One region of the Bacteroides sedimenti genome, then DNA from elsewhere that is predicted to be linked to it. Evidence: riboswitches for the same ligand, from Rfam matches in the RefSeq annotation. Region 1 holds a riboswitch; each other region holds the start of a gene.
What was found. A riboswitch is a leader RNA that binds a small molecule or an ion and turns the genes downstream of it on or off. The one in region 1 is predicted to bind cobalamin.

Region 1 (5,499 bases):
CTTCATACATTACCTCCACTTGGTATCACGCCTGTACTAATGAACGCAGGAAAAAGTTGCTTCGAAAGTTTGATCACGGAGCTATCTATCTACATATTGCCGGAACATATACACCTATCACTCTGGTGGTGCTCCGGGAATCGGGAGCTTGGGGATGGTCTCTCTTCACTTTCGTGTGGCTGGCAGCCATCGTGGGATTCATTCTGAGCTTTGTCCGGCTTAAGGATCACAGCAATCTGGAAACTATTTGCTATGTTATTATGGGTGGAACAATCATTGTGGCCTTTAAGCCCCTGATAGATTCGCTATCACTGACGGGCTCCATGAATGTAGTTTACTGGATAATAGCCGGAGGAGCTTCCTATATTATCGGTGCACTGTTTTATTCCTGGAGAAAAGTTCGCTACATGCACTCGGTATTCCACCTGTTTGTTTTAGGAGGAAGCGTGTGCCACATCATGGCAATTTACAACATTCTGTAATTACTTCTGCCCTTATTCAATATTCAAAAGCATGGCTCTGCAAGGGAAATCACTCTTTTCTCTGACAGAGCCATGCTTTTTCCAGTAAATCTCATTAATAAAAATACGTTTAAATCGTATCAATATGAAACTTTAATACCAAATAAAACATAAATATTAAAAGAAAATACCACATTTTTATACCACTTTCATAATTCGACGAAATAAATTCTATCTTTGCAAAATTATTTTCTAGAACATAGAGTAGCATGAATTTATTCGTTAAAAAATCAATCGATGGTTTGCTGAAAGAGGCAAACGAGACTGACAGTAATTCACTAAAGAAAACCTTAGGCCCAGGCAAGCTTGTTGCGTTAGGAGTGGGTGCCATCATTGGAGCCGGCCTCTTTTCGATAACCGGTGGAGTAGCAGCCGAAATGGCTGGACCCGCTATCACAATCTCTTTCTTAATTGCAGCCATTGGCTGTTGTTTTGCAGGATTATGCTATGCAGAATTCGCCTCGATGATTCCGGTAGCCGGAAGTGCCTATACCTATTCATACGCCACGATGGGAGAATTCATTGCTTGGATTATAGGCTGGGACCTGGTGCTGGAATACGCTGTAGCAGCTGCAACCGTCAGCATCAGCTGGAGTCGTTATGTGATAAAGTTCTTTGATGGCTTCGGTATCCACCTCCCTCAGAGCTTGGTTGCCTGTCCGTGGGAAGGGGGAATTGTCAATTTGCCGGCAGTGTTTATTGTCGTTCTGATGAGTCTGCTTCTAATCAAAGGAACCGAAGGAAGTACCCGGTTCAACAACATTATTGTATCGCTAAAGATTGGGGTGGTTCTTATCTTTATCTTTCTGGGATGGAAATACATCAATCTGGAAAACTACACTCCTTATATACCCGAAAATACAGGAACATTTGGTGCTTACGGATGGACAGGGATTATTCGGGCAGCAGCTGTTGTATTCTTTGCTTTCATTGGATTCGATGCTGTGAGCACCGCTGCCCAGGAGGCAAAAAATCCAAAACGGGATATGCCCATCGGTATTCTGATATCACTTCTAATTTGCACAGTATTGTACTTTCTCTTTGCTCACGTGATGACCGGAGTAGCTAATTACACGGAGTTCAAAGGGCATGACGGAATAGCCCCGGTAGCCATCGCCATCGAACATATGGGACATGCCGGCGCCGACGGATTGATTCACCCCGATTATCCATGGCTGAATCGTGCCATTATCCTGGCCATCCTAGCCGGATATTCATCGGTTATTATGGTACTGCTTATGGGACAAACCCGAGTATTCTATAGCATGAGCAAAGACGGACTTCTGCCCAAGTTCTTTTCGCATATCCATCCAAAATTTCGCACTCCGGCAAAGAGCAACCTGCTATTCCTGCTACTTGTCAGTCTGTTTGCGGCATTCATTCCTTCGAGAGTGGCCGGCGAGATGACCAGTATCGGTACTCTTCTGGCCTTTATCCTGGTTTGTATAGGTATTATTGTTTTGCGAAAGAAAATGCCGAATGCCCCTAGAGCATTCAAAACACCATTGGTTCCATTTGTTCCTATCTGCGGAGTGCTGACCTGCCTTTTCATGATGGTCTTCCTCCCGGCCGACACTTGGATTCGTTTGATTCTATGGATGCTGATTGGACTGGACATCTACACAGCATATGGCATGAAGAACAGTAAGATTGGTTCTATTTATAAGGAAGAGCGACCAGGGCAGAATGTATTGAACATAACTGTAATCGTACTATCCGTGGTACTGATTTTGGCGGGATTCTGGCATCAGGTAACAGCCGGATGGGAGTCCAGCAAGTTCCTGCTATTCTCAGCTCTTTCCTTTTCGGTGGTGCATATGTTCATATTCGGCATGCGTTTATTAAAGAAAGATTTTATATTGAATCCGGCATTCGGGAAAATGAGATTATTCTACCAGAAAGTTGTAAACAGAGAACAAGTTACCGGGAAATCGGATAGAGAATAAGTTGAGAAAAAAATCTTTTTATATACTCGACAAAAGACCATTCAGAATTTAGATTCTGAATGGTCTTTTTTTTATCGTTTAACCCATTCATTATGAATTAATAGTTATCTAAAATGGTAAACTTTTCAGAGATATTTCAAAAAAAAGTTTTCCAAAACTTACATAATTAACATCTCTGAACAGAACAACATATAGGATTATACATTATCTTTGTATCAGTTTTGGTAACAAAGCAATGCTTTAGGAGAAAAAGGGAATACCGTGAAATCCGGTAACAGTACCCGCTGCTGTGATTCTTGAAGAACTTGGGTATAAGCCACTGCAACTCTTTGTGGGAAGGCACTTCAAGGGAGAGATAAGTCAGAAGACCTGCCAAGACTAAACACATAGAAAATCTTATGCTTTCGGGAGTTAAAGCAAAAAGAACAGGAAAAACGCCAGGATGAGTCATCCTTCAGGCGCAGGTCTCATGCCGCCCTATTCTACACCCACTTCCACAGCAATGTTTTCTTATGTGATAACTTACTAGTATCACAAATTTTACAAAAAAAGAATTATGAACTACGCTGAGATCTGTATTATCAAAAGAGACGGGAAGAAGGAAGATTTCTCGATCAGTAAAATCAAGAATGCAATTACGAAAGCATTCAATGCGACAGGTATTGTCGACGAAGATAAGTTGATAGCTGATGTAACCATGCGGGTAATCGGAAACTTTGCCACCTCGACAATTACGGTGGAGGAGATTCAGGACCTGGTTGAAAAAGAACTGATGAAAATACGCCCCGAGGTTGCAAAGAAATACATTATATACCGTGAATGGAGAAATACCGAGCGAGATAAAAAGACTCAGATTAAACATATCATGGATGGCATTGTGGCCATCGATAAGAATGATGTAAACCTCAGTAATGCTAACATGTCGAGCCACACTCCGGCAGGACAGATGATGACATTTGCTTCCGAGGTGACTAAAGATTATACTTATAAATATCTTCTCTCGAAAAAGTTTGCTACTGCTCACCAGATGGGAGACATCCACATACACGATTTGGATTATTATCCAACAAAGACAACAACCTGCATTCAGTATGACATGGACGATCTCTTTGAACGGGGGTTCCGTACTAAGAATGGCAGCATCCGTACTCCTCAATCCATTCAGAGCTATGCCACACTGGCAACGATTATCTTCCAGACCAATCAGAACGAACAACATGGCGGACAGTCGATTCCGGCATTCGACTTTTTTATGGCAAAAGGTGTGTTGAAGTCTTTTCAGAAGCACCTTACCTCTTTTCTGGGATTTCACCTATCAATGGACGGAGAAGCACCGGAGGAGAAATCAATAAAAACACTAGTAAGAGAACACATTACTTCTATCAAACCGGATGATTACCACCGGGAGATGTTATGCATGGCAATGACCAGTCTACGGGTTAATCTAAAGAAAGAGGTACTTAACCGAATCATCGAGAAGGCTTACTCTTCTACTCGCAAAGATACCCATCAGGCGATGGAAGGATTTATCCATAACCTGAATACCATGCACTCACGAGGTGGCAATCAGGTGGTATTCAGCTCCATCAACTATGGAACAGATACTTCAGCCGAAGGACGATTGGTAATGGAAGAACTGCTAAGCACCACCATGGAGGGACTGGGTACTCGAGGAGAAGTGCCGGTATTCCCTATCCAAATCTTTAAGATAAAGGATGGAGTTTCCTACTCTGAAGAGGACTATCTGAAAGCGATGTCCGATTTTGAAGGAGCTATGAGTGGAAAAATCAGATTCAGTGCTCCTAACTTCGACCTTTTCCTGAAAGCATGTCAAACTACAGCAAAGGCGCTCTTCCCGAACTTCATGTTCCTGGATGCGCCCTATAATGTGAACGACCTATGGAGAGCAGAAGACCCGAAACGTTACCGCTATGAGCTGGCAACAATGGGCTGTCGTACACGTGTATTCGAAAATGTGAATGGAAAAAAAAGCTCACTAGGAAGAGGAAATCTTTCATTTACAACAATCAACCTGCCGCGTTTGGCCATAGAAGCCAAAATAAAAGCAGAGAATCTGCTGGAGACATCCAATAAGGATGCTTTGGAAAAAGAGAGTAAAGAGGCGTTTCTCAAGTCGGTACAAGACATGGCAAAGCTAGTGGCCGATCAGCTGTATGCCCGTTACCAGTACCAACGCACTGCACTTGCCCGCCAGTTCCCCTTCATGATGGGAAATGATGTGTGGAAAGGTGGAGGAGAACTGGAACCAAACGGCGAAGTAGGCGATGTGCTAAACAGCGGAACACTGGGAATCGGTTTTATAGGAGGACATAACGCAATGATGGCACTCTACGGAGAGAGTCACAGCCACAGCCAAAAAGCATGGGATACGCTTTATGAGGCGATCATGCAGATAAACAAGGTTGCCGATGCATACAAAGCAAAATACAGTTTGAACTACTCGGTGCTGGCTACTCCGGCTGAAGGTTTATCAGGACGATTCACCCGAATGGACCGGAGAAAATACGGCCTGATTCCAGGTGTGACTGACAGGGAGTATTACATCAACTCCTTCCATGTAGATGTAAAAGAGCCAATCAGTATTCTGGAAAAGATTAAAAAAGAGGCTCCATTCCACGCAATTACTCGTGGCGGGCACATCACTTATGTGGAGCTGGATGGAGAGGCTCAGAAAAACGTGAAAGCAATTGCCAAGATAGTGAAGGTAATGCACGACGAAGGTATTGGTTACGGTTCAATAAACCACCCGGTAGACACCTGCAACGCTTGTGGTTATAAAGGTGTGATATACGAAAAATGCCCAGTATGCCAAAGCGAGAATGTATTCAGAATGCGCAGAATCACCGGATACCTGACTGGTGACCTGAGCACATGGAATTCATCCAAACGAGCTGAGGAAAGAGACAGGGTGAAACATCACTAACAACTTTCGCCTCGGAATATAAAAACAAAATCGTTTCCCGGATAGGATAATAACTATCTGGAAAACGGTCTTATAATGAATATCCGGA
Region 2 (5,499 bases), 500 kb from region 1:
TCGATGAAGTAGTGAACTGTTATGAAGAATAAAGAGAAAGTAAACCTGTTTGATGTGATTCCATACATCAGCGAGCATATTACAACGGAAAAGGAGGATGGCCTATCGGTGGTTGTATTTCCCCGCTTCCGAAATAAGTTTATGCAGAAGTATTTTGTGCCGAGAGGAAAATCGGCCAATATACATATCCGGCTCGAAGAGCATGGAACGGCTGTTTGGGATTTGATAGATGGCAACCGCACGGTGAAAGAGATTACGGAGCTGCTGGCCGAACACTTCGGTCAGGAAGAAAACTACGAATACCGTATCACCACCTACATTGCCAGTCTGTACAGAAACGGGTTTATAAAGTATAAAACGGCTATGTAAAAAATAGAGCCATTTTGCAATTGAAAAAAGAAGCTGCTCAAGCGATTGGGCAGCTTCTTTGCTTTTTATGAAAAGCTTGTTTCCGATAATCTTGGCGAAGAGCAGGGAGGTAACTCTATATAAATTACAGCATCACCTGTTTCAGACGCTACATTTCATGAAGACAAATTGTATCGGGGTAGTATACGAGTCTGTCAACTTTGCATAGGTTAGGGAATAATTATAGCCAACAGGAATCAGTTTATTATACTCTTTCACTTACTCCAGTAACGGAGTTTCTTTCTGCATTTCAGCCTTGCTTCTCTTATTTAATTATGTTGTTTTTTATTTAACTTGTTCTTACCTGCAGCAGTATCCTTAATGTTTAGCAATCAATTTTCTCATTTTTTTCATCCTGAATGCAATGATTATAGTAAATCGAGGTGCTATTTTACTGTGTGATGCATAACAGCATAATAAAATATTAATATAAATCTGTTATATTGTACTTGGTATGTTTGTTTTAATTGTTATATTCGCACAGGTTTTAATTAAATCTGATGCATGTCATATTTTATAATATAGATAAACTGTTTGATATGACATGAATATGGCTAATTTTGTCAATATATAGGTGGCGAATTTCTCAGTTTATCAATCCTGTATAATTATGAATTTATTTTATATTGAAATAAAACACGTGAAACTAAAATAATTTATTTTTTAATTTAAATGACTCTATGAAAAAAAATGGCTTTTTATTACTTCTGCTCATGATTGTTGTAACATCATGCAATCCCCGGATAACAACACAAATACTAAAATCGTACCCGGCTATCGTGTCGCCCGATTCCGTAGTTGTTTATAATATAGGCGATACAGTTCCCGGTTCTGCCACTACAATAGGACATGTCAATGTGCGAGATGGCGGTTTTACAACGAAATGCAAATATGATGAAGTGCTTTCTTTTGCTAAAAATGAAGTGTCGAAGAACGGAGGCAATGGATTGATGATTACCGCACACTCAAAACCATCTGTATGGAGCAGTTGCCATCAGATTTCCGGAACCATGCTGCTTTTAGACAGTAAGATAATAAACGATTCCTTGCTGGTTAATAAGCATTTAAACCAGTTTGTACCATCTAAAATAATGGTTAATAAGCGCATAGTGCCTAGAAATACCTTCTCGGCTAGTGTGGGTTATGCCTATATTTACAGTGATATTTATAATGACGGAGATGGTTTCAGTAGCGCGGTTGCCTCTCAACTTAGAAGCGGAACCGATTGGAGATTTGAATATGAGCATTCATTCAAGAGCGGATGGGGAGTTGGTATCATTTACTCCGGATTCCGTTCGTCAGTATCTTTCTATGGTGGAAGCGATTCTTTCAATTCAACCTACATTGCTCCATTTGTGAGCGGACGTTGGATGGTTGGAGATAAATGGATGCTGGCAGGTAAATACGGAATCGGTTATTTCAGGCACGATGAAAAGGCAAGCAACGGATACAATATGTGGGCAAGCGGGGTTGGAATAAGCGTTGATTTCGGTGCAGAATATATGCTGACTAAACATCTGGGCATAGGATTATCTATCGGAGCTGTTACCAGTCAACTGGGAGATATGAAAGATAATCTTGGAAACGTATATTCTTCAACAGAAGATAATGCTAACGGCATTGCCAGAATTACTATTCTTCCCGGATTCAGATTTTATTTCTGATAATTATAGCTATATAGTTTGTTTCAGTTGTTTTCGGGTTGCTGAATAGTTGAATTGTTGTTCATATAAAGAACTGTAACAAACATCTTGATTTTTAAAGAAAGAAGGTACAAATCTCGTTTTTAATTAACTTCAGAGCTTTAAAAGAACCATATTCAATCTCTATTGTGGATTGAATATGGTTCTTTTTATAAGTTTCAAACTCTATCGTTTTATTAATTTTATTGTTTGCCCGTTCATTCTTACAAAGTACACGCCATTTGCCCAACTGCTCACATTTATTAGCGTATTGGCTTCGTAATTGGCGTTTTCATATACTCTAACCCCATTTATAGAGTAGATTGTTACGTTCCCGCTTAAGCTCAGAATGGTAAAGGTTGAAGCAGGATTCGGAGAAATAATACTCTGTAATTTTGGTTGTTTTAACTCTGTAGAGAGTGTAACATCAACCGGAATCCGGACAAATGTTGTCACACCCAGAACAGTCCGGCTAACAACAAGCGAAGTTGTGCCTTCCGAAGCTGAATTTATCTGCAGGTTATCTGCATTAATGGTAGCTGTGGCATAAGTGGCATTGGGTGCATCGGTAATGGTATATACAGGATTTGAAGTTGCATACTGAATTTCTGAACCGGAAGCTGGCGAAATAAGGTTGAATAATGAACCGAGCGATAAAGTAAACGAGGTGTTTGGATGCATATTCTGCTTATCAGCAGGAGTTATATTTCTTTCTCCACCAAAATTATCCATGCAAAAATAGAGTGGGATAGTGGAACCTGAAGCATTCTTTCTCGTGCCATCTGCTTTAAAATCAATGTATTTCACGATTCCGAGTTCGCGAAGGTCAAACCATTGCCAGGAATCTAGTGTGTAATGATTGTCAGGATTCTCGGAACGATAATCGGCAAGGTAGAAATCCAGCGATTTGCCGTTGCTGCCTTTAGCGGTAATCTTGTACCAATCGCCTACCCCAAATGGGGTATTTGCATCCGATTGTCCGGTAGAATTCATTCCGGTACCATGTTCGGAAACATACTTCACCCAGGCAGAATTGGAAATATAAAAACCGCTGATTTGTTCTCCATTAGGCATGTCTGAGATCGTTACTCGTGTTCTGGCTCCAAATGTATATACTACTGCGTAATTTTTAGAATTATCTACTCCGTGTCCCACTGCCGACCGAAACTGTTGATTAAGAAAATCGGATGGTTCAAACGAAGTTGATGTGAGATTGGAATAGGCAAATCCTCCCCAGGTTTTATAACTCTCTACCAGCGTATTGGTGAACACATAAGCTCCGCTTTGAAATACAGATTGGTAGTTGCTACTTGTATTATCTCCCCACCAGCGACTTTCAGGGTCGAGGGACAAATTATCAAAAGTTGCAGTCCTGCCGTTAACCGTCTGTCCATTTATAACATTTGTGATTAATAAGAGAAATGTTAGCGCTAGTAAAATACTTTTGTTCATAATAAAATCTTTTTAATTGGTTATTAATGATTATTTGTAAATAAGTACTGTTAGCTACTTTTACTATTGCTACATAAGCTTCTTTCGGAGATTTTTTAATCTACAGGCGGATCGTTCAGGAGTGCCTTGAATAAACAAGACATCTTTTCGTCAGATTTACAACCGGACGACAAATAAAATGACAAGTACAAAAAGAGAACTTGAAAAAAAATGAAACAATACAAGTCAGTACGTGCCGTTTTTAGCTCTATTCCCGAAGCTTATAACAATATAATATGGCAGGTCTTCTGACTTACTCCCGTGTTCTGAACGCCTTCCCAATCGTTTTCACGAATCAGTGGCTAAAGTATGTTCAGCACGCATTAGCGGAGCTTACAGCAGCGGGTCTGTTCAGGATTTTCACCTGATTCCCTTTTCATCGCATGTTCCGAAGCAAATTTGGAATATGCGACACCAAATTATTAGCAATGCAAATATATGTATAATATATGTAACGAAAAAAGATTATTCCCATTTTTTGTAAGTTTCTAATCTTGTCATTACTTTATCAATCAGCTGTTGTTTTTGGAAAGAAGGTCTCTTATATGGAATTTAAAAATGTGAATAGTTATTGGTGCGACTGATGAAATTATGAAAATGTATAAGCCAAAATCACAACGCGAATATTGTGCCAAGTAGATGGGTAAAATGCAATAATTGCCTTCAATCATTTCAAATAATCGTTAATTCGGATGATTTTGAATGAAATCTGTACTAAAAAAGTATATTGTAAAGGTCAATCTCGGCCTACATTTGCATAATGTTAGTCTAAATAAAATACATTGTAAAATAAATCTTTTATATGAAAAGAAAAATTATTTCAAGTTTTAAAACTATAAGAATCATTGGATGCCTGTTTTTTTGTTGGCAAGTTTCATATGGCATGAAGACACAGACAAATCTCTTGTTACCCTCATCAATTGATAAAAAAACTATTTACGAACAAGAAGTTAGTTACAGTTTCATTAAAGAGGACTCGCTCAAGACCAGAATCGTCTCCAACTTACCACAACCAATAAATGACTTGGTGTTTCAATCTCTGCCTACAGTGTGGGATGAGGCTATTCCGTTGGGTAATGGCATTATCGGAGCCTTGATATGGCAAAAAGGAGATAATTTACGCATTGGAATTGACCGGGCCGACCTTTGGGATCTACGCCCGGTTAAAGAGTTTGAGAAATCAAAAAACTATTCGTATCGCTTCGTTTGCGAACAAATTATTCACAAGAAAGACCTCAAGCCTGTTCAATCGTTGATCGATGATCGTAGTCGGCTAGATCCTGCCCCCACTAAAATACCGGCCGGAGGAATAGAGTTTTGCATTAAACCACTTGGAGAGATAGAGCAAGTTCGTTTAGACGTAGCCCGGGCGGTATGTCACATTCATTGGAAAAATGGTGTTAAGGCTCAATTCTTTATTCATGCCGCTGACAATTCCGGTCGTTTCATTTTTGAGAACTTACCAAGCGAACTGATTCCTCTGTTGGTAGTACCATCTTACGAAGAAAGTACGAATCTGGATGTTAGTATGCCTAAAAGTGTAAGACCGCTCAGTTCTTTAGGCTATAAAAAAGGAATAATCCTGCACCCTAAAAAGAATATTCTTGTGTACCACCAACAAGCCTGGGGCAAAGTTTCTTACGAAATTGCACTGACTTGGAACACTTTTAATAGCTCAACGTTGGAAGGCTCTTTTTGTGTAACATCAAAGGGCACATGGTATTCTGAGTCCAAGAAAGCACAACAACTATTGGAACAATCATCTCATATTAGCTACAAGAAGGCATTGCAGCAACACGTTGCTTGGTGGAAAAATTATTGGGCGCAATCAGAAATTTCTATTCCCGATCCGCTTTTAGAAAAACAATGGTATTTAGAGCAATACAAATTTGGAGCCTCTTCACGTAAGAATGCACCG
Region 3 (5,499 bases), 820 kb from region 1:
ATGAGTTGAAAACTCCTGTAAGCAGTATCCAAGGATATCTGGAAACCATAGTCAACAATCCGAACCTGCCGAAAGACAAATTCAATACTTTCATAGAAAGATGTTATGCACAAAGCAACCGATTGACCAGGCTGCTAAGGGATATTTCGGTTCTTACCCGAATAGATGAGGCAAGCAACATGATCGACATGGAAAAGGTGGAAGTAAATTCACTGGTACAGAATATAATTAATGAGGTATCTCTGGAGCTTGAAATGAGAAACATCTCCGTTCATAACCTGCTGAAAAAAGATATGTATATCCGCGGAAACGCATCGCTCATCTATTCCATCTTCCGCAATCTGATGGATAATTCCATCTCTTACGCTGGAACCGATATTTCCATCACAATAAAATGCTTCAGAGAAGATGAAACATTCTATTACTTCAGTTTCTCGGATACAGGCGTAGGCGTTTCACCGGAACATTTGAACCGGCTCTTCGAACGATTCTACCGGGTTGACAAAGGACGATCGCGAAAGATAGGCGGTACCGGGCTGGGACTTGCCATCGTGAAGAACTCCATACTTATACACGGAGGAAACATCTCGGCCAAAAATAATAAAGGCGGTGGACTGGAGTTCGTATTCACCCTCGCCAAAAATTAAAAAGCAGGATTGCGAAGATTTTATTCTTCCGCAATCCTGTTTTGTTTAAAATAAATATGTATCTTTGCTTCTGCATTGGTTCTAAAGCCCTATCGGGCAAAAGATGAAAAGGGAATCAGGTGAAAGTCCTGAACAGTCCCGCTGCTGTAAGTTTCAACAAAACGTTGCTGGCAACTACTCACTACCACTGAACTGAATGTTCGGGAAGGTGCCTGCAAACGGAAACAGAGTCAGAAGACCTGCCATGCATGCTTTTCAATAGCTTTCGAGGATAAAGCGTTGAACCACGTAGCCGAATGATAATCATTCCGGTTATATTATTTCCATAACCAATTATGTAGCTGAAAGGGTGAAGGAATATTTTCTACTCTAACAGGCGAAAACTTTATGACAAATAGTATATAATCTTTAAACTCTGCCAAGTTTATTGAAAGACACCCGGTCGAAGTGATTCGCCCGGGTTTTCTTTTTTATTTATCGTCTGGGATGAATATCTTCATTGAAACGTTCAAACCCGGCAGCGTTGATTCTTTTCTTTGCCTGTCTGGTGGCATTAAATATCACATTCTTCAATTCCACTGACTCGGCACGGAAATCGCTATTCTCTTTCCCCTCTTTAACCTGCACTGTCAGCTGGAACGTACCATATCCATCAATGGTAACACTGTGCCCATCTTTCAGTTTTTCCTCAATGCAAGCGGCAATCCTTATAAACGCACTCATCAGTTCGCCCTTCTTAGCCGGCGAACCACCACTTAGCTCCCTGACCAAATCCTCCATCCTATAGTTAGATCTACTTTTTACACTTACCCAAACAGATTTTTTGTCTTCACCAGTCTTTGCATTCTTCAAAGTATTGGTGTGAACGCTGTAACGAATTGCCATTTCTTCCTCTTTAGATTAACAGATTAATTACTTTATACTATTACTTTATTATCGAAGAACTATTATTAGGGTCGCGACCCCAGCTTATTAGCCTTATGAGGCTATACTCATGGCATCATGACCCTAAACATCAAGGGACATGACCCTAACAATAAGTCGTCTAAACAAAGATACTAATTCGGCGGCAATAACCAGCTAGTTTCTCATTATTAGTCAGATAAATAACGGGCATAAGAGTAGAATTAAATCAAAAGTTTATTGTGTTTATAGATTTTCTTTCTAACTTTGCCGCGCATTGGTTCACAAAATCTCCCGTAGCGAAGAAGTGATTAAAAGGGAATCAGGTGAGAATCCTGAACAGTCCCGCTGCTGTAAGTTTCATTATAACGTTGTAAGCAACCACTCAATACCACTGAACAATTAGTTCGGGAAGGCGCTTTCCAACGGAAACAAGTCAGAAGACCTACCGTGCATTATGACAGTATAAAGCTTACGAGGAATGAGCTTAGCACATAACAAAACACATTTTATTACTTATTTAAACTGATAGACAAGATGAAAAAGATCTATTCTCTATTGCTGCTTACCGTGGTGGTACTATGTAGTTGCAACAGCGACGACAATTCGCCCATTGTAAACAGCACAACCGTTGTTCTTAACCTACAAGGAAAACTAGACAAGCCCGAAACTGAATTTACCGGGATATTTAAAGAAGAGCCGGCAGGGGCCTGGACTTATAAAAACACATTTGTTGACCAGACAGGTTATTTCGTTTTCGATAGCTACACAACAAGCTTTAATACATTTGGAGGGGGATTTACCTATACCAATAAGACTGATGTAAAAACTGCGGGATATACTAACAACAGTGCAATCACCGGTAGCGGTAAAACCAGTGCAACATATATGACTGTAAACCCAAGTGAGTACTCAACCGACAAGTTCCATTTTGCAGGAAACGCCAGCCATACCGTGAAAGGTATGTATGTAACCAACAGTACTTATGCCTATTTATCTATATTGAATGGTGACGGTTACGCAAAACCATTTAAGGATGGCAGCTGGTTTAAACTTACTGTTACTGGTTTAGATGATAAAGGTAACACAACAGGCACTGCCGAAATTTATCTTGCAGATTACCGCAACGGGAAAAAGGTTCTGCTTGATAAATGGACATGGATGGACCTTTCTGCCCTTGGCAAAGTTGCTGAAGTTAAATTCAGCCTATCTTCAACTGATAACGGAAATTTCGGAATGAATACTCCTGCCTATTTCTGCATGGACGGATTCACAATCGAATTATAATCTGAAAATAAAATGTCATACACTCGAAGCATAATAATCTCTTTATCCATTTGGTTCTGCACAAGTTTGCTTGTCCAGGCGCAAAAACCAGATTCCTTACGTGTACATACCCTTAAGGAAGTTGTGGTAAAGGAGAGAAAAAAGGAGAAGGAACTTCGTTCCACTACTCCGCTTCAGGTGCTTGATGTTAATCAATTAAAACAGTCCGGGTTATTACAGGTTTCGGATGCTGTCAGGTTTTTCAGCGGAGTGGTTGTAAAAGACTATGGCGGCATCGGCGGACTAAAAACAATCTCGGTACGAAGTCTGGGAGCCAACCACACAGCCGTGGTTTACGACGGGATTTCTATTACCGATTCTCAAACGGGACAAGTGGACCTTGGAAAGCTAACGCTGGATAATATTGAAGAGATTAGTTTGAACAGCGGGCAAAACGATAACATCTTTCAGCCTGCCCGACTCTTCTCTGCCGCCAGTGTCCTGAATATAAAGAGTCCGGCACCCGTACTTACTCAGAAAAATATAAATGCCAGCGCTACCTTTAAAGGGGGTAGCTTTGGCTTTTATAATCCGAGTCTTCATCTAGACAACCAGTGGAACGAGGTGTTGTCTTCCTCCTTCCATGCAGACTACATGCATGCCGACGGCAACTATCCCTACACTCAGCTTAACGGAACCGCCACGGAGCGATTGCATCGTCTTAACTCGGATATTGAAACGGTGAAGACAGAAGCCAACTTGTTTGCCCGTTTCAGCGACAGGCAGAAGGCCAGTTTGAAGGCTTATTACTACTTCTCGGACAGAGGTCTGCCTTCTAACAAATTATATTACGCACGTGCCGAGGAGCGTTTGAAAGACAAGAATTTCTTTGTCCAGGCAAATTATGAAAACCAATTATCCAATCGTTGGAGCCTCTTGATGAACGGTAAGTTCAACTGGGGCTACAACAGGTATGATAATCCGGACAACGCCACTTATAATGCGGTTACCCGAAATAATTATTATCAGAACGAATATTATCTGTCGGGAACCGTCATGTATCGTGCAAATTCTAATCTCTCCTTATCGTTGGCCAATGATGGAAGTATCAATACCATGAGGGCAGACCTTACCAATTTTGTCTACCCTACCCGCTTCACTTTGCTCAATGCGCTGGCTGCCAAGTATGTGAACAACCGCCTCACCGCAACGGCTCACATACTTTCTACCTTAACCCGCGAATCAGTAAGAACCGGAACGGCTGCCGATAACCGGAACCGCTTCTCTCCCTCTGTAAGCTTCTCCTACCAGTTGTTTAAGAACGAGGATCTGCGGGCGAGACTGCTTTACAAAGATATTTTCCGTCTGCCTACCTTCAACGATCTCTATTACGGAACGATAGGCACACGGTCGCTCAAGCCGGAACAGGCGAGCGAATTCAATGCCGGCCTGAGCTGGATTAAGAAATTTAACCACGTTATTCCATACATCTCCTTGTCGGTCGACGGTTTCTATAACCGGGTTAGCGATAAGATTGTAGCTGTACCCACAAAGAATCTGTTTGTATGGAGCATGCGCAATATCGGACGGGTTGACATCCGGGGAATGGAAGCAAATATGGAGACGGCATTCCGTTGCAGCGACAAGATCAGACTGGCCGCTACCGGAAACTATACCTATCAGCGCGCCATGGATAAAACAGATAAATACAACATGCCCGATAAGGTGACATATAATCATCAGATACCATACACTCCGCGTCATTCGGGATCGGCCAGACTCAGTCTGGAAATGCCGTGGGTAAACATTGCCTATACACTGATAGCTGCCGGCGAACGGTTTTCCAACCAGTACAATGCCCCGGAATATCGTCTGGAAGGTTACACGGAACACTGCGCTTCGTTGAGTAGAACCTTCAAAATGAAGAGCTGCTCCATCTCCGCACAGGCAGAGGTGCTCAACCTTTTCGATAAGGAATATGAAATAGTACAGAATTACCCGATGCCGGGACGACAGTTCCGCGGAAGCATACGTTTGATTTATTGATATGAAAAAAAGTATTCTACATATTATCCTCCTACTTTCGCTGTTGATGTGCGCCTGCGACGACACCATCGTATGGCAAGAAACGGGCGATCACCCTATGGAAACGGAAACAAAGGGAATCTATATTCTTTGCGAGGGGTTGTTTAACATGAACAACAGCACCCTCTCCTGCTACGACTTCGGGAAAGGGCAAATGATCTCGTTCCAGGATCAGGATAAAAGAGGAAGCGACAAGACTAGCTTCGACTACTTCAAGATGATGAACGGCAGGAAGCTGGGCGATACCGCCAACGACCTTCAGCGTTACGGTTCCAAACTTTACTGTGCGGTAAACGTATCCAGTCAGATAGAGGTACTGAATGCCTCCGATTGCGTTTCGCTAAAACAGATTCCTCTGATAAACGAAGAAGGAATTGCCCGTCAGCCCCGCTACTTTGCCTTTTATAAGGATAAAGCCTATGCATGCAACTTCGATGGAACAGTTGCACGAATTGATACTACTACATTAAAAGTGGACGGCATAGTTAAAGTTGGCCGCAATCCCGACGGCATTTGTGTGGCAAACGGCAAGCTTTATGTGGCGAATTCGGGTGGACTGGACGAAAAGAATCCGGATAATACCGTATCGGTAATCAGC

Region 2: it holds a riboswitch for cobalamin, as region 1 does, so the genes downstream of both, ABWU87_RS01530 (DUF4465 domain-containing protein) here and ABWU87_RS14610 (anaerobic ribonucleoside triphosphate reductase) in region 1, are expected to answer to the same signal.
Region 3: it holds a riboswitch for cobalamin, as region 1 does, so the genes downstream of both, ABWU87_RS02825 (DUF4465 domain-containing protein) here and ABWU87_RS14610 (anaerobic ribonucleoside triphosphate reductase) in region 1, are expected to answer to the same signal.

Annotation. Positions count from the first base shown of each region.
Region 1 covers NZ_AP028055.1:3,666,802-3,672,300, reverse strand. Annotated here, with positions in the region: gene trhA (PAQR family membrane homeostasis protein TrhA) at 1-482, shown strand, start outside; partial or broken gene ABWU87_RS14615 (amino acid permease) at 731-2,368, shown strand; cobalamin riboswitch at 2,673-2,858, shown strand; gene ABWU87_RS14610 (anaerobic ribonucleoside triphosphate reductase) at 3,024-5,411, shown strand.
Region 2 covers NZ_AP028055.1:405,624-411,122, forward strand. Annotated here, with positions in the region: gene ABWU87_RS01515 (OPT family oligopeptide transporter) at 1-12, shown strand, start outside; gene ABWU87_RS01520 (PqqD family protein) at 22-369, shown strand; gene ABWU87_RS01525 (hypothetical protein) at 1,122-2,072, shown strand; gene ABWU87_RS01530 (DUF4465 domain-containing protein) at 2,277-3,542, opposite strand; cobalamin riboswitch at 3,803-4,015, opposite strand; gene ABWU87_RS01535 (glycosyl hydrolase family 95 catalytic domain-containing protein) at 4,465-5,499, shown strand, end outside.
Region 3 covers NZ_AP028055.1:730,173-735,671, reverse strand. Annotated here, with positions in the region: gene ABWU87_RS02835 (sensor histidine kinase) at 1-647, shown strand, start outside; cobalamin riboswitch at 706-908, shown strand; gene ABWU87_RS02830 (hypothetical protein) at 1,122-1,532, opposite strand; cobalamin riboswitch at 1,811-2,017, shown strand; gene ABWU87_RS02825 (DUF4465 domain-containing protein) at 2,088-2,837, shown strand; gene ABWU87_RS02820 (TonB-dependent receptor plug domain-containing protein) at 2,850-4,862, shown strand; gene ABWU87_RS02815 (DUF5074 domain-containing protein) at 4,864-5,499, shown strand, end outside.